DNA from 2 places in the Streptococcus sp. SGI.013 genome. Region 2 is predicted to be linked to the other one. Evidence: predicted binding sites of a transcription regulator. Region 2 holds the regulator's gene; the other holds the start of a gene.
The links. Region 2 encodes CtsR, which represses protease genes until heat stress. Its sites were predicted from a motif close to TTGGTCAAAAAAGGTCAAANA; they were not measured.
Positions count from the first base shown of each region.

Region 1: a site for CtsR is predicted at 4,213-4,233, ahead of ACQRDX_RS04670 (ATP-dependent Clp protease proteolytic subunit). Genes of this name have one in related genera too.

Region 1 covers NZ_JBNPOS010000012.1:11,819-20,365, reverse strand. The annotation lists gene ACQRDX_RS04695 (branched-chain amino acid ABC transporter permease) at 1-577, opposite strand, end outside; gene ACQRDX_RS04690 (branched-chain amino acid ABC transporter permease) at 581-1,450, opposite strand; gene ACQRDX_RS04685 (ABC transporter substrate-binding protein) at 1,531-2,703, opposite strand; gene ACQRDX_RS04680 (DUF2129 domain-containing protein) at 2,756-3,055, opposite strand; gene ACQRDX_RS04675 (YlbF family regulator) at 3,055-3,495, opposite strand; gene ACQRDX_RS04670 (ATP-dependent Clp protease proteolytic subunit) at 3,558-4,148, opposite strand; gene upp (uracil phosphoribosyltransferase) at 4,298-4,927, opposite strand; gene ACQRDX_RS04660 (MalY/PatB family protein) at 5,021-6,181, opposite strand; gene ACQRDX_RS04655 (cystathionine gamma-synthase) at 6,183-7,277, opposite strand; gene ACQRDX_RS04650 (putative polysaccharide biosynthesis protein) at 7,420-8,547, opposite strand, start outside.
Region 2 covers NZ_JBNPOS010000025.1:15,513-24,059, forward strand. The annotation lists gene ACQRDX_RS07065 (adenylosuccinate synthase) at 1-85, opposite strand, end outside; partial or broken gene ACQRDX_RS07070 (ABC transporter permease) at 257-400, opposite strand; gene hslO (Hsp33 family molecular chaperone HslO) at 537-1,403, shown strand; gene dusB (tRNA dihydrouridine synthase DusB) at 1,396-2,373, shown strand; gene ACQRDX_RS07085 (hypothetical protein) at 2,413-2,781, opposite strand; gene ACQRDX_RS07090 (bacteriocin immunity protein) at 2,794-3,108, opposite strand; gene ACQRDX_RS07095 (ATP-dependent Clp protease ATP-binding subunit) at 3,227-5,656, opposite strand; gene ACQRDX_RS07100 (CtsR family transcriptional regulator) at 5,658-6,116, opposite strand; gene tsf (translation elongation factor Ts) at 6,263-7,303, opposite strand; gene rpsB (30S ribosomal protein S2) at 7,434-8,213, opposite strand; tRNA gene ACQRDX_RS07115 (tRNA-Cys) at 8,443-8,513, shown strand.

The sequences.
Region 1 (8,547 bases), on a different contig from region 2:
CTGCGATTTCATCTTCACGAACAGCAATCACCTCACGTCCGATTGGGCTACGCAAGAAATTGATGGTTAAAACAGTTGTTAAAACAACAAAGATAAAAACAACTGGCCAAGTCGTATATTCTAGAATCCCTGTTAGACCAGCCGCACCGTTTGTCAAGTCGCCACCATTGACAATGGCCATACGAATAATCTCAGCAACACCAAGTGTAGCAATAGCAAGATAATCTCCCTTCAAACGAAGAGTTGGAATACCTACAATAAGTGCAATAATAGCCGCCAAAACAGCGCCCACAAGCATAGAGAGGTAAAATCCTGCAAAGGTAGGATTTGAGGTTGTTAGAATAGCCGTTGCATATGCCCCAATTGCCATAAAGCCAGCTTGACCTAGTGAAAATTGCCCTGAAAAACCTAAAACAAGGTTAATTCCCACAGCCATAATGATATTAATCCCGATCTGCATCAAAATTTGTACATAATAAAGATTAATAACACCAGCCATCGCTAAAGCATAAATAATACCATAAGTAGCTAGAATAAGTGCTAACCAAGTTAAATTAACTTTTAAATTTTTCTTCATTACTTACACCTTCTCTTTCACATTTTTACCAAGGATACCCGCTGGACGAACGAGAAGAATGATGATCAAAATAGCATAAACAATCGCGTCTTTGAAACTTGATAAACCAATTGAAACAGAGAAAGTTTCTAAAAGTCCAATAACAAAACCACCGATAGCAGCTCCTGGAATAATTCCAATACCACCTAATACAGCAGCGACAAAGGCTTTAATACCTGGTGTCATCCCCATAAGAGGATCAATCGCATTGTAATAAAGACCAATCAAGCATCCCGCAGCCCCTGCTAAAGCTGATCCCAAAGCAAAAGTAAAGCTGATTGTACGGTTAACATTAATCCCCATCAACTGTGCCGCATCACTATCAACAGACACCGCACGCATGGCTTTTCCCATCTTTGTTTGCTTAACAATAAAGTTCAAACCAAGCATCAAGACAATTGAAACGGCCAAAATCGTCAACTGGACGTTAGTTACCGTTACAGGTCCTAAATGATAACGGACTGTTTCAAGGGCTTGCGGAAAGGCACGTGTATTAGCACCTACAAAATAAACCATTCCATACTCTAAAAGGAAAGATACCCCAATTGCTGTAATCAAGGCTGCAATACGCGTTGAATTTCTCAGTGGACGATAGGCTAAAAACTCAATGACAACACCTAAAAGTGCTGTCAAGGCCATTGTTAAGACTAAAGCCACAAAAAAGTTCATCTTAAAGGCATTAATCAAATAATAACCAATAAACGCACCCATCATGTATAAATCACCATGAGCAAAGTTTATGAGCTTGATAATACCATAAACCATTGTATAACCTAATGCTAAGAGGGCATAAACACTTCCTAGAATTAAGCCATTGACAAGTTGTTGAAGCATGTTTTCACCAAACTTTCTATAACATAATAATATCTGGAAAAGGAGCTTTCCTTTCCCAGATACTGTAATTTTTAGATATATTATTTAACCTCAACGACAGTTGCAGAATCTTCTTTACCGTCTTTGAGACCAATCATAATTGCTGACTTAACAGGATTGTGTTTTTCATCAATTGTTGTTTTACCTGTTACCCCATCAAAATCCTTAATCTTAGCAAAGTTCTTAGCAATTTCGCTTGAGTTTTCAGCATTCTCTGCAGCTTCTGCTACCATGTAAACAGAATCATAAGCAAGTGCAGCAAACATGTTTGGTTCTTCACCATATTTTGCTTTATATGACTCTACAAATTTAGCAGCTTTATCAGATAAATCAACTTTTGTTGAGTAACCAGAAACATAATAAACATTGTTTGTTCCTGCTGCTGTAGCATTTTCAATGAATTTTTCATCGCTAAAGCCGTCAGGTCCAAGAATTGGTTTATCAATCCCCATGTCACGCGCTTGTTTTGTAATTAAACCTGTTTCAGTGTAGTAACCAGGCATAATGATCGCATCAAACTCTTTATCTTTGATTTTTGTTAAAGCAGCTTGGAAGTCTTTATCACCTGCTTGGAAAGTTTCTTCTACAACAATTTCCCCTTTATATTGGTTTTTAAACTCATTGGCGATACCTTTGGCATAGTCACTTGAGTTATCATAATAAAGGACAACTTTTTTAGCTGAAAGGTTTTCTGTAGCATATTGTGCCAAGACTTGACCTTGGAAACTATCTTGGAAAGTCGTACGGAAAACGTACTCTTTTACTTTTCCATCTGCATAAGTTAGGTTGTCTTGTGTACCAGAAGGTGTCACAAGAGGGACTGCTGCTTTTGTTGCTGCCGGTGTTGCTGCTGCTGTGGCACCAGAAGTTGCAGGTCCAATCATCACATTAACCTTATTTTGAGTGACTAAGCTGCTAGCAACAGATGCCGCTTCATTGTTTTCAGACTTGTTATCTTTTGAAACAATTTCAAGCTCTTTTCCATCTACACCACCTGCTTTATTGATTTCATCAACGGCAAGCTCCGCAGCATTTTTTTGAACTTGACCATAAGCCGCAACTGCTCCACTCAACTCAAAGTTCAAACCAACTTTAATCGTATCTCCAACTTCTGTACCAGTCGATGAAGATGAGCCACTAGGCGCTGCCCCACAGGCTGCAAGAACAGCTGTACTCGCAAAAGCAAGAGCTGCTAATGTTAATTTCTTTTTCATCTCTATATCTCCTTAAAGTTATCTAAAAATATACGTTAATAAGAATACTGAATTATCTGATAATTGTCAAGCTATTGGGACTATTTTTTTCGATATCCAGTTCTTCTTGATGAAGATTCCCTACAAAATTTTGATCAATCACTTTGTAGGACGACACTTTAATATCTTTAACAAACTTCTGTTTTTCCAAATAACTCACAACTTCGTCTAAGTCAGCCACATCAATATACAACACAAGATAACGCAATCGTCTAGAATGGTAATGAACATCACCGAATTTAGACACTTTTCTAGCATCACGATTGTAGTAAAGATAGACCGCCACACCTATCCGATCTTTTTTGTCCACGATTAGCTATTCCTTTCTCTAATATGATGGCCTTTAGCATGAGGACGTCTATGAGGCGACAAAGGCAGGGCTTCATCTACAAAAATATCCTCCGATACACTTTTGGCTAAATAATGACTAACTGTTGATAAGAGTGCTTGTAAATCATGCTCTGCCTGTCGCATTTCTTGAACTAAGGGATCCAAATCAAGTTGCCTTTTTTGTAATAACCACTCTTTTTTTAAGACCTTTAAGTCTTCTCTGTAAGGCAAATAAGCCTTTTGATTTTCAAAATCTTGATTTAAAGCAGAAAACAGTTGCAACCTTTCTTGTAAAGAAGTATTCTCCTGAAAACGAGTTTTTACGTTTTTATAATTTTTGACCTCTTTTGTTTCCAAAATGGACGCTACTAAAGCATCAATCGCATCGTCAATCTCTATTAATTCTTGATTTATTTCTAGCATATAAAGATTATATCAAAAAAAAGAAGTGGAGACTAGGTTGCTCCACTTCCACCTTTTTGATTTTATTTTAAATCATTATTAGCCATAATATCATCAATAAAGCCATATTCTAATGTTTCTTGCGCACTCATCCAGTAATCACGTTCCGCATCCTTATGAACTTGTTCAATTGTTTTCCCTGAATTATCAGCTAAGATTTGTTCTAAGTTTTGACGTGTTTTTAAAAGATGCTCTGCAGCGATAGCCATATCTGTTTGTTGAGTGCCACCACCTGTTCCGCCCATCGGCTGGTGAATCATGTACTCAGCATTGGGTAACATGAAACGTTTTCCTTTAGTACCTGATGAGGCAATGATGGTTCCCATAGAAGCTGCAACACCCATTACAATAGTTTGGACATCAGATTTAATAAAGTTCATCGTATCTACAATTGCAAGTCCTGCCGATACGGAGCCACCTGGCGTATTGACATAAAGATAAATATCCTTTGTATTATCCTGAGCATCAAGGAATAAGAGCTGAGCAATAATAGAATTTGCCATATTATCCTCAACTGGCCCTGTCAGCATAATAATACGATCTTTTAGCAAACGTGAGTAAATATCATACGAGCGTTCACCACGGCTAGTTTGTTCAATAACTACTGGAATCATAGAATTTCTCCTTTTTCTTAGAAGTTCCTACTTCTATCAATTAAGATATTACCATTATAGCTTTTTGGTCAATCTTGGTCAAATAAAAAATTTACTATTTTTTAGAAAAAGCAAAAGGTTGAAAGAACGCTCTCAACCTTTGATAAAACTTATTTTGTCCCAAACAAACGATCACCAGCATCTCCAAGTCCTGGAACTATATAACCATTTTCATTGAGCTTTTCATCCAACGCCGCTGTGTAGATGTCAATATCTGGATGGGCATCTTGTAATTTCTTAACCCCTTCTGGTGCCGCAACTAAGCAGACAAACTTAATATTCGCTGCACCACGTTTTTTAAGAGAATCAACTGCTAAAATAGCAGAGCCCCCAGTTGCTAACATAGGATCTACAAGAAAAATTTGACGTTGATCGATATCTTCTGGCAATTTCACTAGATATTCAACGGGTTCAAGAGTCTCCTCATCACGATACATCCCAATATGACCAACCTTAGCAGCTGGAACAAGGCTAAGTAAGCCATCAACCATACCAATACCTGCACGCAAAATTGGAACGATTGCTAATTTTTTACCCGCTAACTGCTTTTGAACAGTTTTTACAATCGGTGTCTCAATCTCAACGTCCTCTAGTGGCAAATCACGTGAGACCTCATACCCCATTAACATAGCAATTTCATTAACAAGCTCACGAAAATCTTTTGTCGAGGTACTAGTACGACGCAAAATAGAGAGTTTATGCTGGATTAGTGGATGCGAAATAACTTGAAATTTTCCCATATAATATCGCTCTTTCGAGCTTCCTACTTTCTAAATTTTTTTCTCCTTATTATACCAAACTTCAAGGGAGTTTTCATCTAGAAAGAAAAGATTTTAAAAAGTTTCAGCTAAACGGCGACAGGCCTCCACAATGATAGACCTAGGTGCTGCTGCATTTAGTCTAGCATGTAATTTCCCTTCGCGACCAAAAGTTAAACCATCATTTAAGATTAAACCAGCCTCTTTTTCTAGTTTCTCAAACAATTCCGAATGAGATAAGCCATAGTCAGAAAAATCAAGCCAAATCAAATAAGTTCCTTCTGGTTTTAAAAATTTTATTCGTGGTACTTCTTTACTCAAAAAGTCAGCAATGTAGTTGATATTATCCTCTAGAACACCTTTGAGCTCCTCTAGCCACGGTTTTCCATAAGTTAGGGCAGTCTCCGTAGCTATCAAACCTAGGCTTGAAATTTCATGCTGATTATTTCTTAGCTGAATTTTACGAAAAGCTGCGCGAAGCCCTGGATTTTTAATCAAGACAAAACTATTTTTTGTTCCTGCAATATTGAAAGTTTTAGTAGCACTACTTAAAATCACTGAAAAATCCGAAAAATCTTCCGAAACGGTATTAAAGCTATGATGTTGATTCCCGTACAAAGCCAAATCTTGATGAATTTCATCTGAAAGTAAGATAACATGATATTTTTGGCAAAGTTTTCCAATTTTTTCAAGTTCATCTTTAGACCAAACACGACCACCTGGATTATGAGGGCTACAAAAAAGATAGATTTTAACTTGATGCTCAACAATATCTTTTTCCAGCTGCTCAAAGTCAATTTCAAAGTGGCCATTTTTTTCAATTAAAGAATTATTAACCAGTTTTCTCTGATTTAAGGTAATTGTTCGGGCAAAAGGGGGATATACAGGTGTATTAATCAACACAGCATCTCCTTCTTTTGAAAAAGCTTGTAGGGCTACCGAAATAGCAGGAACAACTCCCTCAATCAAGGTGATATCTTCTTTTGAGATAAAGTAACCGTGCTGCTCCTTTTCCCAATTAACAATTTTATCTAACAGGCTATCTGGTGTCGCATTGTAGCCATAAACACCATGCCTTGCAAATTCTTCTAAAGCTTTGGTCATTTCTGGAAAGGTCACAAAATCCATGTCAGCAATCCAAAGTGGCAACAAATTTTTATCTTCTTTTGTCGCCTGCCACTTGACAGCATTAGTTGATAAACGCTCAGGTACAGTGATAAAGTCATATTTTGTCATCTTATCCCTCCAAAGCTGTCTTTAAATCTGTTATCAGATCCTCTGCATCTTCAATTCCAACTGATAAGCGTAAGAGATCATCTGTCAAACCATAGGCATGACGAACCTCAGCTGGAATATCAAAGTGGGTCTGTGTAGCAGGGTAAGTAATCAAACTTTCAACCCCTCCTAAGCTTTCTGCAAAAGTGAAAACTTCCAAAGTATTGATGATTTGTGGAATATTTTCTTGGTTCTTAACTTTAAAGGAAACCATGCCACCTTTTCCTGTATAAAGTACCTCTTTAACTGCTGGAGACTGTCGCAAGGCTTCTACTACAGCTTTGGCATTCTCTGTTGATTTTCCCATGCGTAGCTTCAATGTTTTTAACCCTCGAATCAAAAGGTAACTGTCAAATGGGGATAGAACAGCTCCTGTTGTATTCAAATTAAAGAAAAGTTTATCATAAAGCTCTTGATCACTGGTTAAGACAACCCCAGCCAAAACATCATTATGGCCTGAAAGGTATTTCGTAGCAGAATGCACCACGATATCTGCTCCTAAAGGAATAGGATTAAGATAAACAGGGCTATAAAAGGTATTATCCACAATCACTTTAGCTCCTAGTTGATGAGCTTTATTGGCGATACTTTCAATATCAAACTCTACCATCAAGGGATTAGTTGGTGTCTCTAAATAAACAAGGTCAATCGTATCATCTAGCTGCTCAATAAGTTCGTCTTCTGTATTGGCATAAACAAAAGAAAAGCGTCCTTCTTTTTCTTTCTCATTAAACCATCTAAATGACCCACCGTAGAGATCTCTGGCCGCCAAGACCTTACTTCCTACAGGAAAAATTTCCATGGCAAGTACAATTGCACTCATCCCTGAACTTGTTGCTAAGGCAAATTCTGCCTGTTCAATAGCAGCTAAAGTTTCTTCTAATTGCGTTCGAGTTGGATTTTTCGTACGAGTATAGTCATATCCTGTAGATTGACCAAATTCTGGATGCTGATAGGTGGTTGAAAAATGTAAGGGAGTTGTTAACGCTCCAGTCGCTTCATCTGATTTAATACCAGCCTGCGCTAAGATAGTGTCTAATTTATAAGATTTTGTCATGATTTCCCCCTGATATTGTTTTCTTATTATTCTACCACTTAAACAGCCATTATAACGTTTTTCTTGTATATCATTTATTGATAGTTAGCTATAGTTTTTACTTATAACGTATCAAAAAAAATCTAGATATTAATCTAGATTTTTAAACAGACTCTATTTTTAACATTTGGCGCAGACGTTGTGCACGACTTCCGATTAATTTATCAAGACTACGGGTCAATAAGGCTAAATAACCATATACCGCTACACCAACAAATCCAACAATTACTAAATAAATGGCGCTTTGGACATAGCCGTTTGGAACAAAAATAAAGCCTAAGATAAATTTTGTTAATATCACAAAAATCGCCATAATCCCTGTCATCAGTACAATAAGTAGAGCATTTTTTACCATAATTTTAGGATTAAAGTGAGTCACTTGACGGATCCGTTGATACATTAAAACGACAGGAACTAATAAACCAATAGTGGTGCTAAGCACTGGTCCATAAGAGTGAAAAAGATAAATAAGAGGAATCTGTAAAACCACTTTAACAGCTAAACCAATTAAAAAATATCGAATCGCACGACGTCTCTCAAAAAGGGCTAATAACATCGGAGATAACATGGTGTAAAAACTTACCACTAAAGTTTGTAGCAAAACAGCAATAAAGAGATGAATCGCAAGTGTCTCTGACTGCCCATAAAAGACTGTATAGAGTGGCTCAGCTAATAACACGGAACCTGTAAGAGCTGGTATCATAAAGATCATTAACATTTGAACGTTATTCAAAATCATACGAGCAATCGCTCTTTTATCTTTTTTCACAAAATTTTCGGTAATCAATGCAATTCCCACACCACCGATAGAGGAAGCAACAGAAATCAAAATCATGACAATCTTGTTAGGATTAGCATAGAAATACGTGTACATGGTGACCAATTGTTTCTCGGAAAAATTTGTGAACCACTTCATGCTATTGATAAAAGTTGCCTGATCAATCAAGCTAAAAATAGAAACTGCAGCTCCTGTTACAATAAAAGGAATGGCTTCTTTCGTTGTCTCAATGAGAATTTGGAGAGAATCAATCTCTTCATCAATATCCAATTCTGAAAAGAACTTCCCTAATACACCCATTTGCCATAAATAATAACCCAGGACCAGCATACTAGCCAACATCCCAATAAAAGCCGCAAAAGTTGATTGAATCACAGCTGCAACATAATCACCTGATCCCATTTTCATAATGAAAAAGGTCGCTAATAGCATCCAAATAATCCGAATAATCTG
Region 2 (8,547 bases):
CTTCGGCATTTGCAGACAAGAAGTCTGTAATCTTACCTTTACCTTCATCTCCCCACTGGGTACCAACAACAACAACTGATGTCATAATTTTGATTCTGAACTACAAATCTGTAGTTCCTCATCCTTTCTCAACTCTCTAGGGCAGGAATCTCACCTGCAAGAATGTCTTACACTCTATTATATGAAATTTCTGATAATTTTTCAAGAAAGCTCTGTGACTTTAACACTGTAAATGCACAAATGGTGATAGAGACCACTCAAGACTTGATGACACAGCTCTCCCTAAGCCATTAGCCAAACCAGATAAAAAAATAACCATAAAAATCATTGCAACCACTAGCAATTCAACCAGAGCATACTTTTTTAATGAAAATATCAATTCTTTCAATGCAAGTTTCATCATAAACCTCCTTTTGGTGCTGATTGTATCACACTAATATGACCTTATGATGACTTTTACAAAAATAATCTCAAGTAAGCCTATTCAAAAACGCATCCGACTGGTATTTTATAAGGGGTGTGCTATAATATTCTTTATGGATAAGATTATAAAAACTATTACAGAATCAGGCTCTTTCCGTGCCTATGTATTAGACGCTACTGAAACGGTCAAAACAGCTCAAGAAAAACATCAAACCTTATCAAGCTCAACCGTTGCCCTAGGGCGTACCCTTATCGCTAACCTCATCTTAGCTGCCAACCAAAAAGGAGACAGCAAGGTTACTGTTAAGGTCATCGGAAACAGCTCTTTTGGTCACGTCATCTCAGTTGCTGACACTAATGGACAGGTTAAAGGCTACATCCAAAATAAAGGTGTTGATATCAAAAAAACAGCAACTGGTGAGGTTTTAGTTGGCCCATTTATGGGACAAGGCCACTTTGTTGTTATTACAGACTACGGAACAGGTAATCCTTATACCTCAACGACGCCTCTGATCACAGGAGAAATTGGTGAAGACTTTGCCTACTACCTCACTGAAAGCGAGCAAACCCCATCTGCTGTTGGACTAAACGTCCTCTTGGACGAGAACGATCAGGTCAAGGTGGCAGGAGGATTCATGTTGCAGGTCCTACCTGGAGCTAAAGAGGAAGAAATCACTCGCTTTGAAAAACGCATCCAAAGCATGCCTGCTATCTCAACCTTGCTAGAGTCTGATGACCATATCAATGCTCTACTCACTGCTATCTATGGAGGCGATAGCTACAAGGTGCTCTCAGAGGAAGAGATTGGCTTTGTCTGCGACTGCTCACGTGAGCGATTTGAAGGGGCTCTCATCACTCTTGGGAAAGAGGAACTAGAAGCCATGGCAAAAGAAGATCATGGCGCTGAGATTACCTGTCAATTTTGTGAAACCACCTACAAATTTACCGAAGAAGACTTGGAGGGCTTGATCAATGACTAAATTAAACTCTTCTTTTATGATCGGAAATGTAGAGATTCCTCATCGTACGGTCTTAGCTCCAATGGCTGGTGTCACCAACTCAGCTTTTCGAACTATTGCTAAAGAATTTGGCGCTGGGCTAGTTGTGATGGAGATGATTTCTGAAAAAGGGCTCCTCTATAACAACGAAAAAACCCTTCACATGCTCCACATCGATGACAATGAACATCCCATGTCTATCCAATTGTTCGGAGGAGATGCCGAAGGGCTAAAACGTGCCGCTGACTTCATCCAAAATAATACCAAGGCTGACATCGTCGATATTAACATGGGCTGTCCTGTCAATAAGGTCGTTAAAAATGAAGCAGGTGCCAAATGGCTAAAAGATCCCGATAAAATCTATCACATTGTCAAGGAAGTAACATCTGTCCTAGATATTCCGCTGACTGTCAAGATGCGTACGGGCTGGGCTGATAGTAACCTCGCTGTAGAAAATGCCCTTGCTGCTGAATCTGGTGGGGTCTCTGCCCTTGCTATGCATGGCCGTACCCGTGAACAGATGTACACTGGCACTTGTGACCACGAGACACTCTCTCGCGTATCAAATGCCATCACCACTATTCCATTTATCGGAAATGGTGATGTTAAAAGTGTGCAAGATGCTAAATTTATGATTGAGGAGTTGGGTGTAGATGCTGTCATGATTGGACGCGCAGCCTTGAATAACCCTTACCTCTTTACCCAAATCAATCATTTCTTTGAAACAGGTGAAGAATTACCTGACCTTCCTTTTGTCAAAAAATTAGATATCGCAGAGGAACACTTACGCCGTCTCGTTGACCTGAAAGGCGAGAAAATCGCTGTTCGAGAATTTCGTGGCCTAGCACCTTATTACCTACGTGGCACATCAGGTGCTGCCAAAGTCCGCTCTGCCGTTGCCAAAGCAGAAACTTTTGAAGAAGTTCAAGGACATTTTAATAGCTTAAGATAAAAAACAAGACTGGATTAAAGTATCCAGTCTTGTTTTTTATTATTTTCTCTGAATAAAAGGATTGCGATAAGGATAAAGAATCACAAACAAGCTATTGATTACCATCAGCACAACTTCCCAGTTTAAGCCATCAGAAAGCATGATCCCTAGCCCTAACAAGAGTAAACCAAGCACGCCAGCTAACCAGAGCTTTAGGTTGCCTAGAAGTACTGACATACCAGTCGTTTTACTGACTAAAACATAAGCTAGCACAAACACAATGCTATGTAACACACTCAAAACCATCGACAAGTTCATAAAATCTAGTTTAGGCTGGGCAATATGAATGATAAAGAGAGCAAATACAATGCTATCTATCACAATACTAACAATTTTACCTGATATAAGATAGGGTGATTTATCTCTCATCATTACCTCCAGTTAGCGAAAAAGACCTGATAAACTTTGAGACAACATCAGCCAAAAAGACAGTTTCCCTCGCTCCTTAGGAACGGCACTGGATAAGCAGGTCCCCAACCCTATCACACACTTAGGCGCCTTATAACGATTAAGCATGAGATAAAGAGAAATCCTTTGGCTGATTTCTGCTTGTAGTCTTAGGAGCTCATCCTCTCTTTGAATAGACTCACACGTTTTCAAAGCCTCTTCAAAATAAGCGTGTAACTCTCGATTAGCCCTGACATCACTGTCCTCACAAACAGCTGTCAGCTGATTTAGCAACTCTGTTTTTGTCATAGAAAATACACCTCGCCTTTAATCATTGAAAATTCTTCCACCGATAGTAACCTTTTTCTGAATCAGCATAGGCATTTCCCTTATCACTTATACCTGAAGTAGTCCAACTATATTACTCCTAGCTGATATCAAACTTCATCTTGCCTTTATTAATTCCCACTTTTAGCGTTTGACCAGCGGTCAATTCACCTGATAAGAGGAGTTCTGCCAAGCGATCTTCTACCTCTGTCTGCAAGGTACGACGAAGCGGACGGGCTCCCATTTCAACATCATAGCCTATTTCAGCTAAGTGTTTTAAAGCTGAAGGTTGGAATTTTAAGGTTATTCCTTTTTCAGATAATGTTGCCATTAAAGGTTTTACCATGATTTTCACAATATCGCGCATATTATCTTCTGTCAAGCTATGGAAAACAACTTTCTCATCAATACGGTTGATAAATTCTGGACGATAGGCTTTTTTCAATTCTTCTAGAATACGTTTTTGCATGGCATCATCATCATGAACAAGGGCTTTTGTCCCAAATCCAACAGTCTTTTCATCACGAAGAGCTGTCGCTCCAAGGTTGGAGGTCATAATGATAATAGTATTTGAAAAATCTACCTTACGACCACGACTATCTGTCAAGACACCATCATCTAAAACTTGAAGGAGAACATTAAAGATATCTGGGTGAGCTTTTTCCACTTCATCAAATAGGAGAACAGAGTACGGTTTGTTACGGACTTTTTCTGTCAGCTCACCCCCTTGATCATAGCCTACATAACCTGGAGGCGCACCATTTAAACGGCTAGCTGCAAATTTTTCCATGTACTCACTCATATCAAAACGGATAAGAGCTGATTCATCGTCAAAAAGGAGTTCTGCCAAGGCTTTTGCTAACTCTGTTTTTCCGACACCAGTCGGTCCCAAAAACATAAAAGAGCCAATTGGACGTTTACCCGTTCGAATACCTGACTGATTACGACGAATCGCGCGACTTATACTAGATACCGCTTCATCTTGTCCAATAACACGCTGATGAAGTTCTTGCTCTAACTTAAGATAGCGTTTAGCATCAGATTGTGTCATTTTTTCAACGGGAATTCCTGACAACTTGCTAAGCGTTGCTAAAACGTGCTCCTCTGTCACCATAAGGGCTGGCTTATCTTTCTTTTTATCCTCTTTTTTTAGAGCTGACAGTAAAGCCCTTTGATCACCGCTCATCAAGGCATGGTCAACATCTGTTAGAAAACTATATTCTCTTTTAGGACGATTTTGTTGTACCGTTGCACTAGCTTCATCTAATAAATCAATAGCAGAATCTGGTAGCTTCTTACTGGTCAAATAACGATGAGCTAACTTAACAGCCAAACGAGCCACTTCATCTGAGATCGTCACATGATGATAATCTTCATAAGATGCCTTTAAGCCCAAGAGAATCTGGCTAGCATCTTCTACTGAAGGCTCTTCAATCATAACCTTGGCAAAGCGACGTGAAAGAGCCGCATCTTTTTCAATATGTTTTTGATATTCATCTTGGGTTGTTGCCCCCAAAGTGCGTAAGCTGCCGCGGGCAAGGGCTGGTTTCAAGATATTGGCAGCATCAAGAGTGGAGTCAATACCACTACCTGATCCCATAATCGTGTGTAACTCATCAATAAATAAAATAATATGACCGTCTTCTTCAATATCTGAAATGATTTGATTCATCCGCTCTTCAAAATCCCCACGAAAACGAGTTCCAGCAACCACAGACATCATATCAAGCTCTAAAACACGCATTTTAGATAGATTTTCTGGTACATCGCCAGATAAGATGCGTTGAGCTAAGCCATAAGCTAAAGCCGTTTTCCCCACACCAGCTTCACCAACTAATACGGGGTTATTTTTGGTTTTACGACTTAAAATCTGGACCATACGCGTGATTTCTTTATCACGTCCCACAACAGGATCAATCTGACCATTACGGGCAAGATCTGTCAAATCGCGTGTAAAATCCGCTAGATCTCCAGCTGTCGATTGTGGTTTCATCATATCCATCATAGCTGGACTAGCTTTAGGTTTATCTAGTTGACGGATAGCTTTAACTTGTGCCTTAGTATAACCCGCAATTTGGTCAATAGATTTTCTAACATCTGCCAATCGAAAAGAAGGTGCCTCAAGATGACTAGATGTTCCAAGTGTCGCTAAAATACGTGCAGGATACAAATCAGGAAGGAGCAACATCGCCATCAAAACATGCTCGCTTCCCACTTCATCTTGATGTACCACTTTTGAAATAGAATAAGCTTTATTCATAATCAGTTCCAAAGCAGGAGATTGTCTAAAAAAGACCATCTCTTCTCTCTGAGATAAGGTCTCCTTCCGAGCAGTTACCGCTAAAGTCGCAGCCATAAACTCTTCAAAGCTAACTTGCAAAGAATCTAAAACCTGACCTGCAATAGAATCTTGGAAATGAAGGAAAGCCAATAATAACTGCCAACTTTCCAAATAGTCCGTATCAAATTTATTAGCTATAAACTGAGCCTTGGCGAAGGCTTGTTCTAGCTTAGTTGAATAGCGTTTCATTCTAATATCCTTTTCTATCTAAACGTTGTAATATTTTTGCCAAAAGACGTGGACGGATAGTAGCCGCATCGGATCCTAAAACGCTATCCAGACCACTAGCTAAAATAATATTTCCTTCACGCTCACTAATGATAGCCTCGTCAAACAATAATTGGATCAAATCCGTAAATTCCTGCTCACTAATCCGATCACCTAAAGAGCCAATTAAACTCCCTAACATTTGATGTTGATCAGAAAATCGAATTTTAGCAATGCGGATATAACCGCCCCCTCCTCGTTTACTCTCAACAATATAGCCTCTACTTTCAGTAAAGCGGGTTTTAATCACATAGTTGATTTGACTAGGAACCACTTGAAAGCTATCTGCCAAACTACTACGTTGAATCTCAGCAAAATCGGATTGTGCTAAAAGATCCTTAATGTATTCCTCAATATGATCTGATGCATTTTTAGAAGGCATGACTCTTCTCCTTTCAAGTTTTCTTTGACATTAACTGACTATTATTATACCGAATTTTCACCTATTTGAAAACTAAAAATCCTCATTCTCAAATATCATAAAGAAAAACCCCAGCCTAAAAGACTGGAGTTTCAACTTTTACTCTATTAGTTGTTAAGGGCTGCTGCCATAGTTGCTGCAACTTCTGATTCAAAGTCGTTAGCAGCTTTTTCAATACCTTCACCAACTTCAAAGCGTGCAAATTCAACTGCTTTAGCATTTACTGAGTCAAGGTAAGCTTCAACTGTTTTGCTATCGTCCATGATGTAAACTTGTGCAAGAAGTGTATAAGCTTGGTCAACTTGAGTATTGTCAAGCATAAAGCGATCCATTTTACCTGGAATGATTTTATCCCAGATTTTTTCTGGTTTACCTTCAGCCGCAAGTTCTGCTTTGATATCTTCTTCAGCTTGTGCAATAACATCATCAGTCAATTGTGCTTTAGATCCATATTTAAGGAATGGAAGAGCTGGTTTGTTAACCATTGCACGTGATTCGTTATCTTGCTCAATTTTGTGGTTCAATTGCGCTAACTCATCTTTGATGAATTGCTCATCAAGTTCAGTGTATGAAAGCACTGTTGGGTTCATCGCAGCAATGTGCATTGATACTTGTTTTGCAAGTGTTTCATCGCCACCTTCGATAACTGAGATAACACCAATACGTCCACCATTGTGTTGGTAAGCACCAAAGGCTTGCTCATCAGTTTTTTCGATCAAAGCAAAGCGACGGAATGAGATTTTCTCACCGATTGTAGCTGTTGCATTAACATAAGCTTCTTCAAGTGTCTCACCTGAAGGCAATTTGATTGCAAGTGCTTCTTCGTTGTTAGCTGGTTTAGCTGCAACAATAGCTTTTGCAGTTTCTTCTACCAACTCAACAAATTGAGCGTTTTTCGCAACAAAGTCTGTTTCAGCGTTAACTTCAACAACTGCTGCAACGTTACCGTCAACATAAACACCTGTCAAACCTTCAGCAGCAACGCGGTCAGCTTTTTTAGCTGCCTTAGCCATACCTTTTTCGCGAAGTAATTCAATCGCTTTTTCGATATCACCTTCAGTTTCTACAAGGGCTTTTTTAGCGTCCATAACGCCGGCACCTGATTTTTCACGCAATTCTTTAACGAGAGCTGCAGTAATGTTTGCCATTTCTAAATTCCTCCAAAGTTTGATATAAAAAAACGAGAGCAGAGCGGTTTGCTGCTGCCCCGTTTACAAGTTACTTAATTGGGTGGAGAGTTTTTCTCCTCTAAGACCTAATCTTAGTCTTGTTTTATGATTAGTTAGAACCTTCTACAACTTCAACGATTTCTTCGATTGAATCTGCAGTAGCTTCTTCACCAGCCAATTCAGCTTCAACAGCTGCAACTGAATCTTCACCTTGACGACCTTCAATGATAGCGTCAGCCAATTTAGAAGTGATCAATTTAACAGCGCGGATAGCATCATCGTTAGCTGGGATGATAACATCGATCTCATCTGGATCAGCGTTTGTATCAACCATAGCTACAACTGGGATACCAAGTTTTTTAGCTTCTTTAACTGCGATTTGTTCTTTGTGTGGGTCAACAACGTACATCACATCTGGGATGCGAGGCATATCAGCGATACCACCTAAGAATTTTTCAAGACGGTCACGTTGTTTGTTAAGAAGTGCAACTTCTTTCTTAGGAAGAACTTCAAAAGTTCCTTCTTCTTCCATTTTGTTGATTTCTTTAAGGCGTGCAATACGTTTTTGGATTGTTGACCAGTTTGTCAATGTTCCACCCAACCAACGGTGGTTGATGTAGTATTGACCAGCACGTTCTGCTTCTTCTTTAACTGCTTCTGAAGCTTGCTTCTTAGTTCCTACGAACAAGATAACCGCATCGTTAGCTGCTGCATCACGAACAAATTCGTAAGCTTGATCAGCCAATTTTACAGTTTGTTGAAGGTCGATAACGTGGATACCGTTACGCTCAGTAAAGATGTACTTAGCCATCTTAGGATTCCAGCGACGAGTTTGGTGACCAAAGTGTACACCAGCCTCAAGAAGTTGTTTCATTGAAATTACTGCCATGAGTAATGTCTCCTTTTTTGTTTTTTTCCTCTCCTAGACTTCGACTTGCAGTCTCACCTTGCGGCAACAAGACCACAATTGGTCCAAGATGAGTATTATCGCTACTGCGACCTTACTATCATACCAAAAAAAATGAGGATTGACAAGCCATTTGTGGTTAACTCTTGCATAAAAATCACTTTTATGTCTTGACATTCTGATTATCTTACGATAAAATAAATGATGTTGTGGCGGTATAGCCAAGTGGTAAGGCACGGCTCTGCAAAAGCTTGATCGTCGGTTCAAATCCGTCTACCGCCTTTTTGATACATTTCAATCTTTCTTTAACAACACA